DNA from 2 places in the Bacterioplanoides sp. SCSIO 12839 genome. Region 1 is predicted to be linked to the other one. Evidence: riboswitches for the same ligand, from Rfam matches in the RefSeq annotation. Region 1 holds a riboswitch; the other holds the start of a gene.
The links. A riboswitch is a leader RNA that binds a small molecule or an ion and turns the genes downstream of it on or off. The one in region 1 is predicted to bind molybdenum cofactor.
Positions count from the first base shown of each region.

Region 2: another riboswitch for molybdenum cofactor. It lies ahead of moaA (GTP 3',8-cyclase MoaA); the one in region 1 lies ahead of moaA (GTP 3',8-cyclase MoaA).

Region 1 covers NZ_CP073745.1:3,775,612-3,785,575, reverse strand. The annotation lists gene moaB (molybdenum cofactor biosynthesis protein B) at 1-511, opposite strand, end outside; gene KFF03_RS17095 (molybdenum cofactor guanylyltransferase) at 655-1,263, opposite strand; gene moaA (GTP 3',8-cyclase MoaA) at 1,282-2,382, opposite strand; molybdenum cofactor riboswitch at 2,374-2,553, opposite strand; gene KFF03_RS17085 (ABC transporter transmembrane domain-containing protein) at 2,731-4,494, shown strand; gene KFF03_RS17080 (M48 family metallopeptidase) at 4,507-6,546, opposite strand; gene KFF03_RS17075 (LemA family protein) at 6,610-7,206, opposite strand; gene KFF03_RS17070 (YdbL family protein) at 7,234-7,554, opposite strand; gene KFF03_RS17065 (YnbE family lipoprotein) at 7,577-7,774, opposite strand; gene KFF03_RS17060 (CinA family nicotinamide mononucleotide deamidase-related protein) at 7,835-9,100, opposite strand; gene KFF03_RS17055 (transglycosylase SLT domain-containing protein) at 9,122-9,964, opposite strand, start outside.
Region 2 covers NZ_CP073745.1:1,133,034-1,142,997, forward strand. The annotation lists gene KFF03_RS05290 (DUF4435 domain-containing protein) at 1-1,383, shown strand, start outside; gene moaB (molybdenum cofactor biosynthesis protein B) at 1,448-1,993, opposite strand; gene KFF03_RS05300 (molybdenum cofactor guanylyltransferase) at 2,012-2,713, opposite strand; gene moaA (GTP 3',8-cyclase MoaA) at 2,716-3,759, opposite strand; molybdenum cofactor riboswitch at 3,748-3,885, opposite strand; gene KFF03_RS05310 (hypothetical protein) at 4,147-5,316, opposite strand; gene KFF03_RS05315 (ribonucleotide reductase subunit alpha) at 5,563-5,952, opposite strand; gene KFF03_RS05320 (nitrate/nitrite transporter) at 5,990-7,285, opposite strand; gene KFF03_RS05325 (NarK family nitrate/nitrite MFS transporter) at 7,532-9,007, shown strand; gene KFF03_RS05330 (bifunctional protein-serine/threonine kinase/phosphatase) at 9,188-9,964, shown strand, end outside.

The sequences.
Region 1 (9,964 bases):
GTTTCAGTTGCGGCACAAAGTTGCATGGGCGATGGGTGCTGTTCAGCTGACTTTCAATGATTTCATCCCAGGCTGTACGACATGCGTTGGTAGAGCCCGGCATACAGAAGATTACCGTGCCGTTCGATAGTCCGGCAATAGCCCGGCTTTGAACAGTAGAGGTACCTATTTGTTGGTAGGAGATCTGACGGAACAACTCTCCAAAGCCATCAATAGTCTTATCAAACAAGGGAGTGACGGCTTCTGGTGTGGAGTCGCGACCGGTGAAGCCGGTGCCGCCTGTTACCAGTATGGCTTGGGTGGTTTCGTCAGCGATCCAGTTGGCGATCTGAGCACGAATCTTATACACGTCGTCGATCACGATTTGTTTGTCGCTCAGGTGGTGACCTTGTTTGGTTAGCTCGGCAACCAGTAGCTGACCGCTGGTATCGGTTTCTTCCGTGCGGCTATCGGATACGGTTAGGACAGCAATGTTCAGTGCAATAAAGTTATCGGTAAATGTTTTGGCCATGGTTAGTCCTTGTTAAATTTCATTCTAAGAAGAGGATGATGAGGTTTGTTTCTAAGCAGCAACAGGATGTTGCGGTAGCGCGGCAGGCACATGGATGTGCCTTCGGCGCGGCGGAAGAAATAAACCTTGTTGTCGTCTTCTTTTTAAATCTGCTTGTGAATTGCCTGCCACTGTTCGGGGGTGTTGGCATTGGTCAGAAACTTCTCATCTTCGTTATACGGTATTGCCTGGCTGCCCAGCTCGGTTAATAAACCCCGGACACTCAGATTGCCATTCTCACAATTCAATTGCTGTTCAAGATATTGAGTCAACGAATCTGAAAGCGGTAAAAACAGCGGCAAAAAATGATTCTGATAAAAACAGGCTGACTGCTTTTTCAACCCCTGATCAATCAGGTTATTCAGATTTGATGACTGAATAAAAGGTAAATCCACCGGCAACAACAATAAATAATCACACTGATTTTTTAACGATTGAGCCAGAGAATAAATTGCTCCCAGCGGTCCTTTTTCCTCAACCAAATCAGGAATAAATTCACAGCCCAATAGTTGTTGCTCAGCAGGGTTTAATGCTCGGCTAACAACCATCTTCTGAATTACACCGTCAGCAACCAAAGGCTCAATAACAGCACAAGCTCGTTGCAGCTGACTGCGTTGCTGATTATCCAGCAACAAAGCTTTATCTGTGCCCATGCGACTGGATAAGCCGCCGGCGAGAACCGCAGCGACTATCCTGGGATTATCCAATTGCATGCCCATACCTCGTCTCTTTCAGCCGCCGATTTGAGCGAAATGCTGAATCGCACCGGTCTGACCGTCATGCAGGAAATGAGTCGCTTTTTTATCCTGCAATAATCCCTGAATAGCCGTTTCCAGTTCGGCTTGTTTTCCTTCAGTCATTAAATGGCGCAGGTCGTAACCTTGCTCGCCAAACAGACATAAATGCAGTTTGCCCAGTGCAGAAATGCGCAAACGATTACAGCTGGAACAGAAGTCTTTGCTGTACGGCATAATTAAACCGATGCTGCCCTGGTAATCCGGATGATCGAATTCCTGTGCCGGGCCTGCGTCTTTATTGCGTATCTTCTGCTGCCAGCCATTCTCCAATAATTGCTGTTTAATCTGCTCACCGCTAAGGTGATTTTTAGCGAAATAATCCGGGTTTTGACCGGTTTCCATCAGCTCGATAAAGCGCAAAGTGACTGGTGTAAATTTAATCCAGTTAAGGAAACTACTGAGCCCATTAGCATTGTGGCTCTTCAGCAGAACCGCATTCACTTTCACGTCTTTAAACCCCAGCTCAAACGCACGATCAATGCCGCGAAGAATTTCCTGTAGGCGATCATGGCCGGTAATGGTCTGAAAGACTTTAGGGTCTAAGCTGTCGATGCTGACATTCAGCTGATCCAGACCGGCGGCTTTCCAGCTGTCGATATGCTGGTTGATCTTATAGCCGTTGGTGGTTAGCGCAACGGTCTCAATACCGGGCGTTTGTTTCAGCGCGGCGATAATTTGCGGCAGATCTTTGCGTAATACCGGTTCACCGCCAGTAATGCGAACCTTACGAGTGCCATGGGCAGCAAAGGTTTTGGCGAGCTGACGGATCTCTTCCAGCGATAACGGCTCGGTTTTATCCGAACACTGGTAACCATCGGGCAGGCAATAGTTGCAACGGAAGTTGCAAACATCGGTGATCGACAAGCGCAGGTAGCTGAAACGCCGACCGTGCGTGTCTTTAAACTGTGAGTCTTTTAACTGGGAGCCTGCGCGTTGCTCAAAAGTACTCGGACTTAAGACCGACGCCACAGACCCATAGGGTTCCAGCTCGCACGAGTCTACCTCGGTGAGCGGAATCCGGGTATATGAATTCATCTCTCTACACCTTTCCAAATGCGGGAGGCCCGGTGGTTTCCCACAGAACCCTGGTGATGCAGCTGACAGACGGTATGCCTGGAGCCATCACGGCTGACGCGTCTTATTCAGGTTCACAACGTTGTGTGAAGGCCAAACTTAGACGGGAAAGCTTCGGCGTTAAGTCACCATTCTATGTGAGAGTGGCGCAGAAGGGAAAGGTTCACAATGGCCAGTGGTTTGACTCGAACGCTTTACAGCATCAGCCGAGTGGAACACTGCATTACCGGATATCACCTTGCCGATAATCCCCTGAGTCGTTAGCCTTCAGGCACTTATCCACACCATGATTCCTACAAGAAGACCCTTATGCTGCGCTGGCTCTGGCAATTTGTTCGCCCTTATAAACTCCGTTTAACCATTGCCATCGTGGCGCTGGTGATGACTGCAGGCCTGACGTTAGGTCTGGGCCAGGGCGTACGCCTGATGGTGGATAACGGTTTTGCTGCACAATCCACTGAAGGCCTGGCCGATGCGCTAAGCATGTTTGGCGTGTTGGTGGTGCTGGTTTCGATTGGTGCTTACTTCCGCTTCTTTATGATTTCCTGGTTGGGTGAACGGGTGGTGGCGGATATTCGCAAACAGCTGTATCAACATCTGGTCAGCCTGCCGCCCAGCTTCTTTGAGGAGAATCTCGCCGGAGAAATTCAGAGCCGGGTGACTACGGATACTACGCTGCTACAAACCGTGATTGGTTCTTCTTTCTCATTTGCACTGCGGAACGCGCTGACCTTTATGGGTGGCATCACGTTGATGTTTATCAGCAATTTAAAACTCAGTTTAATTGTTTTAATTGCCGTTCCCCTGATTGTTTTTCCGATGATTTATTTTGGCCGCAAGGTGAAAAAATTATCGCGCGACAGTCAGGATAAAATTGCCAGCGTGGGCGCCTGGGCGGGGGAAAGTCTGCAGCATATTAAAGTGGTTCAGGCTTTTACCCGTGAAGATATTGTGACCCAACAGTTCGGCGATGCCGCCGAAGGTGCATTCGATGTTGCTCTGCGTCGAATTCGCCAGCGTGCGTTTTTAATTATGTTGGTGATGATGCTGGTGATGGGTTCTGTCGCGGGCATGTTGTATATCGGCGGCAGTGATGTGATTGCCGGTAAACTGTCCGGCGGTGAATTAGCTGCCTTTGTGTTTTACGCCATTATGGTGGCAGGCTCATTAGCAGCTGTTACCGAAGTATATGGTGAAGTTCAACGGGCAGCCGGAGCCGCGGAACGCATTCGTGAGTTATTAGCCACCGAAGCTGAAATACAATCGCCCGAGCAGAATGAACCCGCGGCAGAACCTGCTCCAGCGGCTAACGCGTCCGATTCTTTATTAAGCTTTCAACAGGTGGGTTATCACTACCCATCACGTCCTGATCGTCAGGCCATTGCCGATTTAACATTAGATATTAAACCCGGTGAACGTATCGCTCTGGTTGGCCCTTCTGGTGCGGGTAAATCGACCTTGTTTGATTTATTACTGCGTTTTCGTGACCCGCAGCAAGGCGATATTTTATTACATGGCAAAAAAATCAAAGACTGGAATCTGCAGGAGCTGCGCAGCCAATTTGCGTTAGTGCCACAACAGCCAGTGTTATTCAGTGCTAACGTTGGGGATAACCTGAGATACGGTAAACCGGATGCCACTGAAGCAGAAATTCTGGCGGCAGCAAAAGCGGCTCATGCCGACGAGTTTATCGAGCAACTACCTGAACAATATCAGTCCTTCTTAGGTGAACAAGGCGTAAAATTATCCGGTGGTCAGAAGCAACGCCTGGCGATAGCCAGAGCGATATTACGAGATCCGGAAATCTTACTGCTAGACGAAGCCACCAGTGCATTGGATGCCCAAAGTGAACATCTGGTACAGCAGGCACTGGATGAGCTGATGAAAGATCGCACCACCTTTATTATTGCCCATCGCTTAGCCACCGTGGCACATGTCGATCGTATTGCCGTGTTTGATCATGGCAAGCTGGTGGCGATTGGGTCGCATCAGGAATTATTAAACAATTCACCGCTGTATAAGCGTTTAGCTGAGTTGCAGTTTAATTCCGAATCGCAGACAAAGGCCTGTTAACACTCCTCAAAATTAATGAGTGCCGGAATCATCAAACAACCCCGGCACCGGACTTTCTAAAATGGCTGCGATAGTGCGCACAATATCCAGCTCAATGCTGCGTAATTGATCATCGGCCTGCACACATGTTGCCAGTGATTTAATAATCCGGCCTTTTACATGAGGGTAAGCCTCGGTCAGTTTTGCCAGCGCCAGGTTTAACGGTTTTAATGAAGTATTATGTGGTTGCAAAGAAACCTTGGTGGAATCAAAGCCAGCCGCGTCAATTGCACTGTTAAATGCGGCTTCCGCAGCGGGCTGCGAGTCATGACCATAATGAGCCAGGTACGATAATACCGTGGCAATCTCTGAGCTGAGTTTTTCAGCTTTATTATATTTAGCCTTAATGGGTTTCACTTCACTGAATGTTGGTTCCAGGTAACGCAATACCAATCGGTATAAACACCATTCAAAAATATCAATTTCACCATCGGCTTTGGCAAGCTGAACAATGGTGGTACGGAACTCCTGGTATTGCACCGCAGACAACTGCTTTAATGCCGGGAAGGCTTTTTCAACCAGAGGTAAGCGTTCTTTGGTATTTAATTGTTCTGACAAAGGAATAAAGCGCAGTACGGTTTTAAATAAATCAGTACCGTGCGTCTGGCGGATCATATCCAGTTGTTGATCGTGTACCAATCGCTCTTTGGGCGCGAGTAATAAAACAAATAACAATGCACGCGCACTGTAAGTTTCATGGGCGGCATCGGTGAGTTTTTGCAATGCCTGATTTGATAGGGCTTGGGTTGAAATTTCTTCTGGGTCTGGTGCCTGTGTTTCTGGTGTTTGTGTTTCGGGTGCCTGATAGTCAATCGGGGCTTTTCCGGCTAATGACGCAGCAGCTGTAACCGTCGCAGCAACCGCAGCCAGTTTATCGGTGTCAGTATTAGTGTTGTCAGCTGAAACAAACTGTGGTGATTCCTGCTCTGCTTGCTGCCGGCTTTGGGGTGCCAGATATTGCCCGTTCCAGTGTTTGTCGACACGCTGAATACGCTCATCAATCGGTGGATGGGTCTGAAACCAGCCAAAGCGGAAGGGCAATGCCTGGCCAAAAAATAAATGGGACGTTTCGTCACGCTCTGGTGAGTCAATTTCGCTGCCAGCACCATAACCAATTACTTTTAATGCACCGCCAATGCTATCCGGGTTGCGGGTAAATTGCACGGCTGAAGCGTCGGCTAAAAACTCACGTTGACGTGATACCGCCGATTTAATGAGGTTGCCAAAAAACACCCCGCCGTAACCAATCACCATTAAACCACCACCAATCGCAAGCAGTGGCAGCGGGTTGTTTTTATCATTGCTGGAACGGTGTCGGCCACCATGCAGTGCCGCTTCAAATAAGAAACGGCCAATCATACCGATAAATAAAATACCGAACAAAATCGCCATCAAACGAATATTTAAGCGCATATCACCATTAAAAATATGGCTGAATTCATGGGCAATAACGCCCTGCAACTGGTCTCTGGTTAACTGTTCCATACAGCCTTTGGTCACGCCTACCACAGCGTCTGATGGCTGATATCCGGCCGCAAAGGCATTGATGCTGTTATCGGGTAATACATAGACTGGTGGTACTGGCATGCCGGAGGCAATGGCCATTTCTTCGACCACATTTAATAAACGTTTTTCGTAAAAGTTATTGCTATCTGGGTTGAGTAAGCGACCACCTAACGATTCCGCAACACTTTTTCCTCCGCCCTTTAACGCCAGCCATTTAAATAAACTGGCCGCTCCAATCACCACCAGAACGCCCAGAGTAATCAAAGACCACTGTTCGATAGTGACGTAATCCAAAATGGTCGGTGTTGTTGGCATGCCGGTAGTTGGGTCATCTGCCAGATTCACCACATCCTGATATTGGCCAATAAACTGTTCGTCGCCATACCAGAGTACAGTTGCCACCAACAGATTTAATAAGACAATCAGGGTTATGACGGCCAGGGAGAAGAGTGCAACCAGTTGGCCGGTACGTTTCCGGGCCTGGTCCTGATGGCTGAAGAAATCCATAGGTAAACCTTGAATTGATGGAGCGAAGAATCACTTCCCGGCAGGTGCCGGGAAGTGCAGAGGCTAGAAAGAAACTTTAGGTGCGGCCTGAATTTGGGCGCTGTCTTCAAACTCTAACAATTCTGCATCCGTAGAATGACCAAACGTATTGGCAAAAAAGACCGGTGGAAATGACTGGCGGTAGGTGTTGTAAGCGGTGACAGCGTCATTAAATGCCTGGCGAGCAAAGGCAATTTTATTTTCGGTGCTGCTCAGCTCTTCTGAAACCTGCATCATATTTTGATTGGCTTTCAGATCCGGGTAAGCTTCCATAGTTACGTTAAGGCGTCCCATGGCACCAGCTAATGCTCCTTCTGCCCCTGCCAGCTGTTTCATAGCATCGGCTGCCCCCGGATGTTGCGCCGCCGCTTTTAAACCCGCTGCTGCTTCATTTCGTGCAGCAACAACGGCTTCCAGTGTTTCACTCTCGTGTTTCAGGTACGCCTTGGCGGTTTCAACCAGATTGGGGATCAGGTCATAACGACGTTTTAACTGAACTTCAATTTGTGAAAAACCATTTTCGTAACGGTTTTTCAGCATCACCAATTTGTTATAGATGCCAATCACATAAATGATGATTAGCGCGATAATAACCAGTGTGACAATCGTGCTGATTTCCATGGCGTATTTCCTGATTGTATAAGTGAGTTATTTGACCCAGCTGCCGTTAGCGTCCTGATAAGCCTGACCTGCCGCTTTGGCTTTGGTGGTCAGTTTTTCTCCGGCAATTTTTTCTATGTTTGCCAGCTGGGTGTTTTGTTTGTTGGCTATCTGCTGGTATTTCGCTTTGCGCTTGTTATTGATTTCTGCAATGAGTGCCGCAGCATCGGTATTGCTGCTAACCAATAAACCCAGGTAACCATTATTTTTCTCGCCTACCAGCTTCTGGCTTTTAGCGGTGCCCAGATCCAGTGCCCAGGCCGACAGGGAAAACAGCATGGCGGTCAGTAATACAGTCAAATTTTTCATAGTGATATTCCTTATGCTGTGATCAGAACAAATCGTCTTCAGACTCAAACAAATTTTCCAGGTCTTTTTCGACCTTAACCCGTACCTCATGCTCGATTTTCACGTTGAGGTTGATGGTGATGGGTTTTTCCGGGGCCGCCACTTTCAGAGTGCAACCCGTGTGTAGCGATAACAAAGGCAGCATCAGTGCCAGGCCAATAACTTGAATGTAGGATTTCATAGATCTTTTCCTGTGATGAATACAATTACTCTAACGTGGTGCGGTCACTTCTAACAAGCCTCAGGGAAAATAGTTGGGCTTTTCCTCAATGTTTAATACCTCCCGCCGGATCAGATCCAGTGCGGCGTTGGCAACAAAATGCTGAAAGCGCTTTCTTTCAAACGGTAAAAACAGTTTCACCGTTTTAAGATTTTGGCTATGGCCCCAGGCCAGCCACACGGTGCCCACCGGCTTGTCGTCACTGCCGCCGCCTGGCCCGGCAATGCCACTCACCGCAACGGCCCAGTCACTGCCGCTTTTGGCCAGTGCGCCACGAGCCATTTCCGCAACAACGGCTTCAGATACTGCACCATGTTCAGCCAATGTAGACTCCTGCACTGCAATCATCTGTTGCTTCATTTCATTGGAGTAGGTGACAAAACCCGCACCAAATACTGCCGAAGAACCGGCGATGCCCGTGATACGCGAAGCAATTAAACCGCCAGTACAGGATTCGGCTGTAGTGAGGGTTTGACCTTGTGCTGCCAGTTGTTCAACCAATAGCTGAGCCAACTGAACCGAACCTTCACCGATCACATGAGCGCCTAATACCTGTTTGACCCGCTGTGCCAGATCATCGAGTTTGTTTTCGGCGGCTTGTGTGCGTGCGGTGAGTTTTACTTCAACCTGGGCACTGGCGGCACGAAAACCTAACTCCACATCCTCTGGCCAATCAGCAATGTGTTTGCGTAACTTCAATTGCAGCGAAGATTCTCCGATACCAAATACCTGCAGACGCTTGGTGGAGTGTGGCTCAATGGTTGTGAACTGTTGCTGAATGGCAGGCAAAATCGCCAGCTCGGTCATGGCTTTTAATTCGTGTGGCACGCCGGGAGTAAAAAACATCAGGCATTGATTGTGTTCACAATAAAAACCGGGGGCACTGCCACGGGTATTTTCAATGATGTTGACACCTTTGGGCAGCAGGGCTTGTTTCTGATTCGCCGGGTTCATTGGGTAATTACGTTGGGCACACCATTGTTCGATCTGTGCCAGAGCAATGGGATTTTCTTCCAGCTCAACACCCAATACTTCTGCCAATGCCTGTGCCGTTTTATCGTCTTCGGTTGGCCCAAGACCACCATTCATAATCAGAACATCGGCCGCTTCTGTCAGGGCGTTCATTTCAATGACTAAATCAGCCATGTCGTCACCGACAGTCACTTTTTTACCTGGCCGCAGCCCCAGTGTTGCCAACTGATCAGCCAGCATGGCGCTGTTGCTGTCGACAACATCACCGCTAAGCAGTTCGTCACCGGTGAGTAATAAAAAAACTTTGGGTTGCATGATTGTATCCCGATATGAAATCTATGCCTGATACGCGGGCATGGCCTGCGTCACTTTATAAATATAATTGCGCGCTTCTTCGTACTTTAAGTTTTGACGTAAATGCGCATACACCTGAGTGGGTGTCATGGCATTGATACGTTTGGCCGCAGCCGATACCGAGGTGTTGCCACTAAAGGCACGGGCGACATTGCCTGCCCCTGTGTTGTAGGCGGCAATGGTGCAGAACTGGCGGCTCCTGGGGTTAGTAATGGCTTTTAAATAACGGGTATCCAGCAGGTTCAGGTAGGCGCATCCCAGTTCAATATTGGTTTCTGGCTGAAACAGTTCGGAGCCGGATAATAAACGCTCACGGCCGTAGGCATGTTTGCTGGCATCACGACCGGCGCTGCCCGGGACAATCTGCATCAGGCCAAAGGCCGGAATATGGCTGCGTGCCATCGGGTTGAACGCCGATTCGGTTTGCATAATGGCGAGGACCAGCGGCACGGGGACATTCCATTTGCGGGCAGCGGCTTTTACCGCAGGCAGATAGCCTTGGGCGCGTTGTGGCACAGCATCGGCGTTCAGAGGAATGGTGACGGTAATCACATCCCCTTTACGGGTTGTTTCCTGCTGTTGTTTCGCCTGCTCTAATAAGCGATTGATATCGTCTGCCGCGATCTGGGTGACACTATCAGCCGATGTGGGTGCTTGCTTACCGGCGGCATCCCCTAATACCGGATCATGCTGATAGGACTTGCCAATGGTGGCGGCGATTACCTTTTCAAATTCAGCGCGGATGCGTTTTTCAGATAAGCGTGCACCATCAATATTGGTGAACGACAGCCGTACTTCATTGCGCTCAAAGTCGACCACACGTTT
Region 2 (9,964 bases), 1.3 Mb from region 1:
CTTCTTTGTGGCTACGCAGAAGCCCCTGAAGAACAAATGTGGAATTATAAGCAAGGCCATAAATGGCATAGCAAGCCGGCAATATCGCTACTAAATGACTATCAGAAGCTGATGGTCTACCTTTTTTCGGATCACACCGAAGAGAGTGCAAAGTATCTAGCCGCGTCTAAAACCTCCAATGAAAAAGTTATCCCGCCGACCACTAAGTTAGATTTAGTTAAGCAAGTTTGGGAGAAAATTCTTCCTCATAGAGAATTGGTTCTAGGAGGTCTTAGAATTCAAACAAGGGTTAAGGATGGCTCATCTAAGATATATAACTCATCTGAAATGAGTGATGGTGAGAGGGTGATCTTCTATCTTGTTGGTCAGTGTTTAGCTGCGCCTAACGATGGAATCATTGTTGTAGATGAGCCAGAAATCCATCTACATAAATCTGTACAAGCTCCACTATGGCGAGAAATCGAAAGCTTAAGACCAGATTGCTTGTTTGTTTACATGACTCACGATGTTGATTTTGCGGTATCGCTTCATGAATCTAAAAAGATTTGGCTAAAAGCTTATGATGGTAAAAAGTGGGTTTGGGAGGCTGTTGAAGAGGTCTCTGGTCTACCAGAGACGTTGTTAGTGGAAGTTCTGGGGAGTAGGAAGCCAGTAGTTTTTGTTGAAGGGGAAAATGGTAGTTATGATACATCTCTCTATCGTGCTGTTTTGCCTAATCACCTTGTAATCCCAAGTGGATCTTGCACTCAGGTTATCCAAGCAGTGAAAGCTCTCCAGTCTAGTAATCAACTTCACCACTTATCTGTCACCGGAATAATAGATCGGGACCGTAGAGTGCAAGAAGAACTGCAATCGCTAGAGCAATCTGGAATCTATGCTCTCAAAGTGGCTGAAGTTGAGAATCTTTTTTGTGTGCCTGAAGTGTTAGAAGTTGTTAGCTCTCAGTTAGCTAGAGATCCCAGCGAAGATTTTAATAATGTCTCGAAATTTATTTTTTCTAAAATGCAGTCTGAACTAGAGACTCAAATATCTCTTCGAGCTGCAGCAGAAATTAAGTATAAACTTAATCTATTTGACGAAAAGGCAAAAGGTGAGGCTGGCCTAGATTCAGCTTTATCCGATCTAGTAGATAATATAGATGTCAGTTCTATCTATAATGAGTCAAGGACTCTTCTTGAAACGATTGTGGAAAATAAAGACTATTTAGAGTTGTTGAGAGTGTACAACCGAAAATCTATGTCTAGCCAAATCAGTAAGCACCTAGGTCTTACTGGCGGTAGCTTAGCAGAGCTAGTTGTTAGGTTGGCTTGTGGTCAAAGGGCTGAAGATATTTCTCAAGCGATCAGGCCTTATTTCGGTAATTTTCCAAGCAATCTGGCATAACAAGGCACTCAGAACCACCACCCAGCTCTGCAGCTCAAATTGCGCAGAGCTAGGGCACTAACCATCACCCCCGACTAGAGCAAGCCGGTGTCACCGAACGCTTCAGTTCATTCACAAAATTACACGGCCCCTGGCGTGCATCCAGCTGTGGCCGAATAATCGACTCCCAGGCAGTATGGCAAGCATTGGTCGAACCCGGCATACAGAAAATAATCACACCATTCGCTAAGCCTGCAATCGCACGGCTCTGAATGGTAGAGGTGCCAATCTGCTCATACGAGATCTGGCGGAATAACTCGCCAAAACCATCCACTTCTTTATCCAATAACGGGCGCACCGCTTCCGGCGTAGAATCACGCTGAGTAAAACCGGTGCCGCCGGTAATTAATACGCCTTGTACATCGCCGTCGGCAATCCAGTTCGATAATATCGCACGGATCTGATAAATATCGTCGATCACTATTTTGCGGTCAGCCAGTTGGTGGCCTTCTTCCAGTAAATTATCCACCAGTAACTGGCCACTGGTGTCATTATCCAGCGTGCGGGTATCAGACACGGTTAACACCGCCAGATGCAGCGGTTCAAATTCAGTTGTAATTTTATGACCCATAAAAACCTCGATAAAACGTCAGCTGGCTTTGTTCGCCAGCGTTAAATTTGGACGTAAGTGAAAACCAGCCTGTTGCCATTGCTGTGGTGTGTTGGCATTCGTCAATGATTGGCTGTGGGGTGCAATTAAGGCATCAGCATTGATCTGCTGGCACAGTGCTTTAATCGACAGCCCGCGTGGTTTACCGCTGTTGTGCGCCTGTTGTAACCGTTCGAGCATCAGCTGATGGTGTGACGGGTTAAGTGGCAAAAACAACGGTAGAAAATGATTGCGGAAATAACAGGCACGGTTTCCCACTTGCCCCTGAGACAATAAATATCGCAACGTGCGTTCCGTCAGCAGCGGTAAATCAATCGGCACAATTAATAATGCTTTACCCGGATCTGACTGTTGCAGGCTATAACGAACCGCCGCTTCAATACCTGCTAATGGCCCACAGTTGTTGAAGTTATCGGATATACGTGGCAATGCAGAATTATGCCATTGTTCATCCTGTTGATGAGGGTTGCGGCTTAACAGGACTTCTTTTAAACCCAGCTTGGATAATAACTCCAGCATATAACTCAGCTGGGTTTGGCATTGCTGTGGCTGTTGTTTAATGTGCTGCGGTTGAGCGTGCTGCTGACGCGCTAACAAGGCTTTGTCTGTACCCATACGGCTGGACTGGCCACCGGCCAGTAATAACGCACGTATGTCAGACGTATCAATCCAGTTAACCACTGTCAGCCTCCCAGCATGGCCAGGTGGCGGGTAGAGCCAGAATACCCCTGTTGCAGATAATGGCTGGCTTTTTTATCCAGCAGTTGTTGCTGAATTTCATGTGCGATGTCAGCCTGGTGGTTATTACGGATCAGGCTGCGTAAATCGTAGCCACCGTCACCAAACAAGCAGGTATGTAATTTACCGGAAGACGAAATGCGCAAACGGTTACAGCTGTCACAGAAGTCTTTGCTGTACGGCATAATCAGGCCCATGGAACCGAGGTAATCCGGATGCTCAAATTCCTGCGCAGGCCCGGCCAGTGGCCCTTTCTTTTTTAATTGCCAGCCCTGAGCTAACAACCGTTGTTTAATTGTTTCACCACTGACGTGGTTTTGTCGAAAATAGTCACCGTTATCACCGGTTTGCATCAATTCAATAAAGCGCAGGCTGATGGGCATATGTTGCAGCCAGTGCAGAAAGGTATCGAACTCTTGCAGGTTATAAGACTTTAATAACACCGCATTTACCTTGATGCGTTTAAATCCCAGGCAAATCGCTTTGTCTAAACCACGCAGAATGTCTTTTAAACGATTGTGGCCGGTGATGGTTTGAAATACCCGTGGATCAAGGCTGTCGATACTTAGGTTTAAGCCATCCAGCCCGGCATCAAACCAGGATTCAACCTTGTCTTCCAGTTTATAGCCGTTGGTGGTTAATGCGACGTCTTCAATACCAGGCGTGGATTTCACCACACGAATAATATCCGTCAGGTCTTTACGGATAACCGGTTCTCCACCGGTGATGCGAATTTTACGGGTGCCATGTTGAGCAAACACCTGAGCCAGTGTCTGGATTTCTTCCAGAGTAAGGTTGTCATATTGTTCGTCACACTGATAACCCTCTGGCAGGCAATAATTACAGCGGTAATTACACACATCGGTAATCGACAGGCGCAGATAACTGAACTGGCGCTGAAAGCCATCGTGGAACTTATTTCCCGACACTTGTGTGTTGGTGATGTGATTGCTGCTGGCTTCACCCAGTGCATAATCAGAACTTTTCATGGAACACCTTTCCAAACCCGGGAGGCCAGGCGGTTTCCCGGCTGACCCATCGGCTTAGTTTCCATTTTCCTGAGCACCTCAGGCGAGTAGGACGTTAGGAAAAAAAGCTCGGCGTTTACTGTGTTTTTTAACGTAGATTCGTCTTTCTATTGTAGGGAAGGCGGTTGCCAGTCCAATTGCTGAGAGGGGGTAAAACGGCTACCTCTAACGGGGTAGTTTTGATTTATGTCAGTCTTCTGGAAGCAATCCGGAAAATAAAAAAAGGACCGGAGACAATTCCGGCCCAAACCCTCAAAGGTGAGAGGTGCTGAGGAAGGTTTCAGCATACAATCAGATCCTGTAATCGGAGGCTCCCGCCTGAAATTACAGGGAGTTTCTGATGGGAGATCAGAACTTGGCGGTGGCTGTTAACCAGATTTTAGTGGTATCTGGTCTGCCGGAATCGTCGCTGGCATCGTATTGTGAGGCTTTTAAACTAAGGCCATAGTTATCCAGTTTTTTCGCAACTACAAAACCGTATTCTGAGCCCAGATCATCGCCGCTGTCGTCACCAGAAAAATCATGGTACTGGCCAACCAGTTTTAACCCGGCAACGTTGGCTACAACGTTCAGGTAGGTATCCTGAAGGCCGTCATTGCCGGCGCCACCAAGAAAGATATCGGTCCAGCCATTAAACTTGTGATTGGTACCCAGTGGTGTTGCAAATGCGGCGTCGCCATCGTCACTGGCTAATAATTCCTGCCCCAGTTTAACCGTGACACCGTTAATTTTTACCCCGGCAGCGAGGTTGTAATAGTAGGTGTCGTAATCATTGTCGCCGTTGTCACGGTTCTGGCTGGCGTATTCTACTTCGTACAATGCCATGTTCAACGCGCCGCTGGCACGTGCGCCGTAGGTTTCAAAATCATCGTTGCCAATATTATTCAGCAGGTAAGCGTAACCACTCAGGCTGAGGCTGTCGTCGAGTTTGTAGTTAATATTGGCAAGAATATTATCTTCCAGCGTATCCGCACCGGTGATGGTGTGACGATTGTTAATTGCAGCGAGGAATATTTTGGTATTCGCCAGCGAGGTATTAGTAACGGTGATGGCATCAAACGTTGCTTCGTTCTGGCGGAAGCCAACACTACCAATGTGACGCTGGTTATCCAGGTTAATACGCTGGTTACCAACTTTTACCGTGGTATCTGTGTATTTGTATTGCAGATAAAACTGGTTGGCATCGGTATATTCCGGATCGGCAATAACACGTTCATCGGTTTTGCCATTGGTCAGGTCGTTGTAATCAACGTCGGTCAGGGCGGCAACACTGTCTACTTCAGCAAGGATGCTGAAACCGGATAATTCGGCAGATTGATAGGTCAATCGCGTGCGTACGGTATTAGCCGTTGCGGTTTTATTGGTAGCAACGTCCTGATCAACATTTTCGTTACGGTAACGCAGGCTGATATTGGTTGTTCCCGATTTTATTGCATCGGTTAATGCGTCTGCCTGAACGGACGGAACAGCTGCGAATGAAGACGATAAAATCACGGATGCCAGAATGCTTTTTTTCATTACAATTGCCTTCTATGGGTTAACTGGTTGGCAACAAGACTAAGACGGAAGTTGAATAAAAATTTGACTGAAATCAAGGAACGATAACAGCTACTAATTCAGGGGTAGTAGACAAGCGACAGCAATAAACCTAAGTGATAAAGATTTTAATAATTAACGATTCTGGGAGGTAAATACGGGGAGATTTCAGCTGAATACCTCCCCATTTAAAAGCAGGGAGGTTACGTGTGTCGAATTTATAGGGTATTAGAACGGAGCGATCTCGATGGGTTGCTCATCACGATTAATGACCACGTAACGGCTTAAATCCTGACCATTGGCTAAATCGTTTGTCATTTTATTCAGATAAGGTTCTGCATCGTTGCTGCTTGGTGCTTTGCCATCAGCCCCACTTAACCCGGCAATAAACATAAACTCCCAATCTTTGCTCACACTATCGGCTTCTTTTTTCAGGCTGGCAAAATCACTTAACTCTTCAGGCAATTTATCAACACACATTACAGGACTGATGCTGCCGCGCTGGTGCTTTTTGATTTTGCCTTTGGTGTCATCTGTCTGGGCAAATAAAAACAGCAGGCGTTGTGGCTCTGGCTGCTTTTTGGTCATCTCTAATAAGTCGTTAAATACTGATTTCATAGGAATACCTCCATACGGAATTAAATTCCGGCTGTTACTACTTAATTAAATTACTTTTTCGTACCTGAAGCAGAAAGTCGTTGTTCAATGCGTCTGCCATCCGGTGTTTGTACTTTTCGGACTTCATTGCAAAATACATCACAATCATGCAGGCGGCACATAGCCCGTACAGCAACATAAAGCAGGCGGTATGTACGCCGCCAATGTCGATTGCCAGGCCAAAAAGAATGGGTAGAGTAAAACCCCCCATTGCGCCGATCATGGCAACAGCACCGCCAACGCTGCCCATTTGATAGGGGTAATAATCGTTAATGATTTTATAAACGGATGCCCGACCAAAGCCCTGAGCCAAACCAACGACCAGAATCAGCAGGTTGAAAAACCACAGATTGATCTGAAACGATACCGGTACATCTTTCTCAACACCGTGAATAACCATGGTGGTGGGTGGGTAGCTGAGGAAAAACAGGCAGACAATGCAAATCCAGAACACACTCCAGTTCACGCTGCGGCCGCCGTATTGATCAGCGTACCAGCCACCAATCGCACGGATTAAACTGGAGGTTGTTGCAAATACCAGTGTCCAGGCCATTGCCTCGGATAAAGAGAGTTGATAAACGTCGATATAATATTGTGGTAACCACAACAACAACGCCAGAAAAGAGCCGAACACAAAATAATAATACAGGCCCAATATCCAGACATTGGCGGATTTGAGTGGTTTCAGATGTTCTGAAATGGGAACCTGGCTGTGGTGCTGCTGTAGCGACGGTGCACTTTTTTCAGTGGATGGAGCTAACCAGATAAACAATAAGATCATAAAAATGGTGCCGAGAGAAAATACCGGGCCAACCATTTCCAGGCCCAGGTGCTCGATAACCAGTGGTGTTAATAACAGTGTGATTGCTGCACCGGAGTTGCCAGCACCGAAGATTCCCATGGCCGTACCCAGTTGTTTGCTTTCAAACCAGGTCGATACGTAACTGATACCTATCGTGAAGGATGCGCCAGATACGCCTAATAACAGGCCGGTAATGATGTAGTCCTGAAAGCTGTGGATATGATTCAGCATCATCAGCGGTGGAATCAAACAAGCCATTTGAATGACAAACAGTTTTTTAGGCGAAAAATACTGACATAAAATTCCCGCGGGCAGGCGCAGCAAAGCACCGGTAATAATCGGTGAGCTGACCAATAGCCCATACTGGGTGCTGTTGATATCCAGGGTGGGTGCCAGGTGAACTCCAAGCACTGCAAATAATGTCCAGACCGAGAAGTTTGCTGCAAAAGCCAGGGTTGCCATTATCAGTGCTTGTTTTGCGTTAGCCGTCATTACGCCCCCCGGTTGCTGTGAAAATAAAACTGGATCTGGTCGGGAATACCCACCATTAAAAAGTTATTTATATTAATTCAATAACCTGCCTGCAGTGGAATACCCCCTTGGGGGTAGCTGTTTTTGCTGAGACAAGGCACAAGGAGTAGATGATTTTTTTGCTTGATTCATGTCAAGCACACCATGGTCTCACGGGCGTTAACTAGGCTCTGAAAATTTCTCGAGATCATAGTGTGAGGACTAATTATGAGTGAGAACACCAGTCTGAATGTTTTAAGATTCAGCGACCCCAAAATCAAAACCTTGCATATCACCTGGTTTGCTTTCTTCTTAACCTTTGTACTCTGGTTCAGCCATGCGCCGTTAATGGCGTTTATCAAAGAAGCGTTTGACCTGAGCAGTCAGCAGGTTAAGGCTCTGTTAATTTTAAACGTCGCTCTGACGATTCCCGCACGTATCGTGATTGGTATTCTGGTGGATAAATACGGTCCTCGGATTGTGTATTCCTGTTTATTGATGATCTCTTCGGTGATCAGCTTTGGATTTGCGTTGGCAGATACTTATGAACAGCTGGCGTTATTCCGCTTCCTGTTAGGCTTTGTGGGTGCGGGTTTTGTCATTGGTATCCGCATGGTGGGCGAATGGTTCCCGGCGAAACAAGTCGGTGTTGCTGAAGGCATCTACGGTGGTTGGGGTAATTTTGGTTCTGCTGCCGGTGCGATGACGTTACCAACCATTGCGTTGTTATACGGTGGTGATGACGGCTGGCGTTATGCATTAATGAGCATTGGTGTGATTGCTGGTGTTTATGGTGCGATTTATTACAGACTCGCTCGTAATACTCCTAAAGGTTCGACTTACTTTAAGCCGAAAAAATCCGGTGGTTTAGAAGTAACCAGTATGAAAGACCTGTACTTCTACCTGCTGATGAACGTTCCTATGTATGTTGCTCTGGGTGTACTGGCGTGGAAACTGTCGCCATCGGGTGTCAGCCTGTTTGACACCAGCACTATGTATATTCTGTGGGGCGTACTGGTCGCGCTGTTTGCAGTACAAACCCGTTCGATCTGGCACGTTAATCATGAACACTTAAAAGCGGGTGTGCCTGAGTCGGATAAATACAACTTTAAGCAGGTTGCGATTCTGGATTTATCTTATTTCGTGACTTTTGGCTCTGAGCTGGCGGTGGTTTCGATGCTGCCATTGTTCTTCCTGGAAACCTTCGACGGTCTGGACCCGGTTAAAGCCGGTTTATTAGCGTCAGGTTTCGCCTTTATGAATCTGGTGGCGCGTCCAACCGGTGGTTGGTTCTCTGATAATTTTGGTCGTCGTAAATCGCTGATGTTCCTGATTGGTGGTTTGGCCATTGGTTATCTGGTGCTGTCACAAATTAACAGCGAATGGTGGATCCCGGCGGCAGTTATCGCCACCATGTGCTGTAGCTTCTTTGTGCAGGCCGGTGAAGGTGCGGTATTTGCCATCGTGCCTCTGGTGAAACGTCGTATGACGGGTCAGATTGCTGGTATGGCAGGTGCTTACGGTAATGTGGGTGCGGTAACGTTCCTGACGGTATTAAGCTTTGTTGATTACAGCACCTTCTTCCTGGTTATTGCTGGCGCTGCAGGCGTGATTTTCTTCGCAGCCATGTTCCTGGATGAACCAAAAGGGCAGATGACAGAGGTTGCCGAAGACGGCACTGTGCATGTAATTGATATTGGTTAATTAATCATTTTAGAAGTTGAAAAAATCAGTAAAGCGATTGTTTTTCAAAGCAGCAACAGGACGTTGCGATAGGATCGCCAGCACAGGGATGTGCTGTCCGATCCGGCGGCTGAAAAATAATGCTTTGCTGATTTTTCGGTTTCAGAAGATTAATCAATGTTTCAGGTCGAGGGGCTCAATATGGAAAAAACCATGGAAAACACCAGCCATAATCTTGAAGTTAATTGTGGTGCTGCAACCGATAAAGGGGTAAAGCCCCTGAATGAAGATGCCGTAGGTTTATGTGTTCCCGATAATGACCATCAACTGAAACACAAAGGTGTGTGTTTATTAGTGGCCGATGGTGTCAGTACCGCGGAAGCTGGCCAGGAAGCCAGTGAAAGTACGGTTAATAACTTTATTGAAGATTATTACAACACTCCGGATACCTGGAGTGTTGGCTACAGTGCAGAAAACATCGTTTCTGCCATTAATCTCCGCTTGTTTCGCAAAAGCCTGAAATACAAAGTCGAAGGCAAAGGCTTTTTATGTACCTTATGTGCGGTGGTGATTAAGTCGCGCACGGCTCATGTGTTTCATGTGGGTGATAGCCGGGTCTATCTGCTGCGCAACGGCGAACTTAAGCAGTTGACTGAAGACCACTCTGTTACCCTGAGAAAAGGCGAAGAATTTTTATCCCGGGCGGTGGGCATGGATAGCCAGCTGCATCTGGAATATAACCAGTTTCCGCTGGAAGAGAATGACATTCTGCTTTGTTCCAGCGATGGCCTGCACAGTTTTATGGATGACAACGAGCTGGTCAGCCTGCTGTCCCAGCCAGGAGGAGCCTCGACACGGGCGGCGAATCTGGTGAAAAAAGCGCTGGAAAACGGCAGTGATGACAATATCAGTGCAACGGTAGGGGTGATTAATACACTGGATGAAGAAAACATCGATGATTACAACGCCCGGCTGACC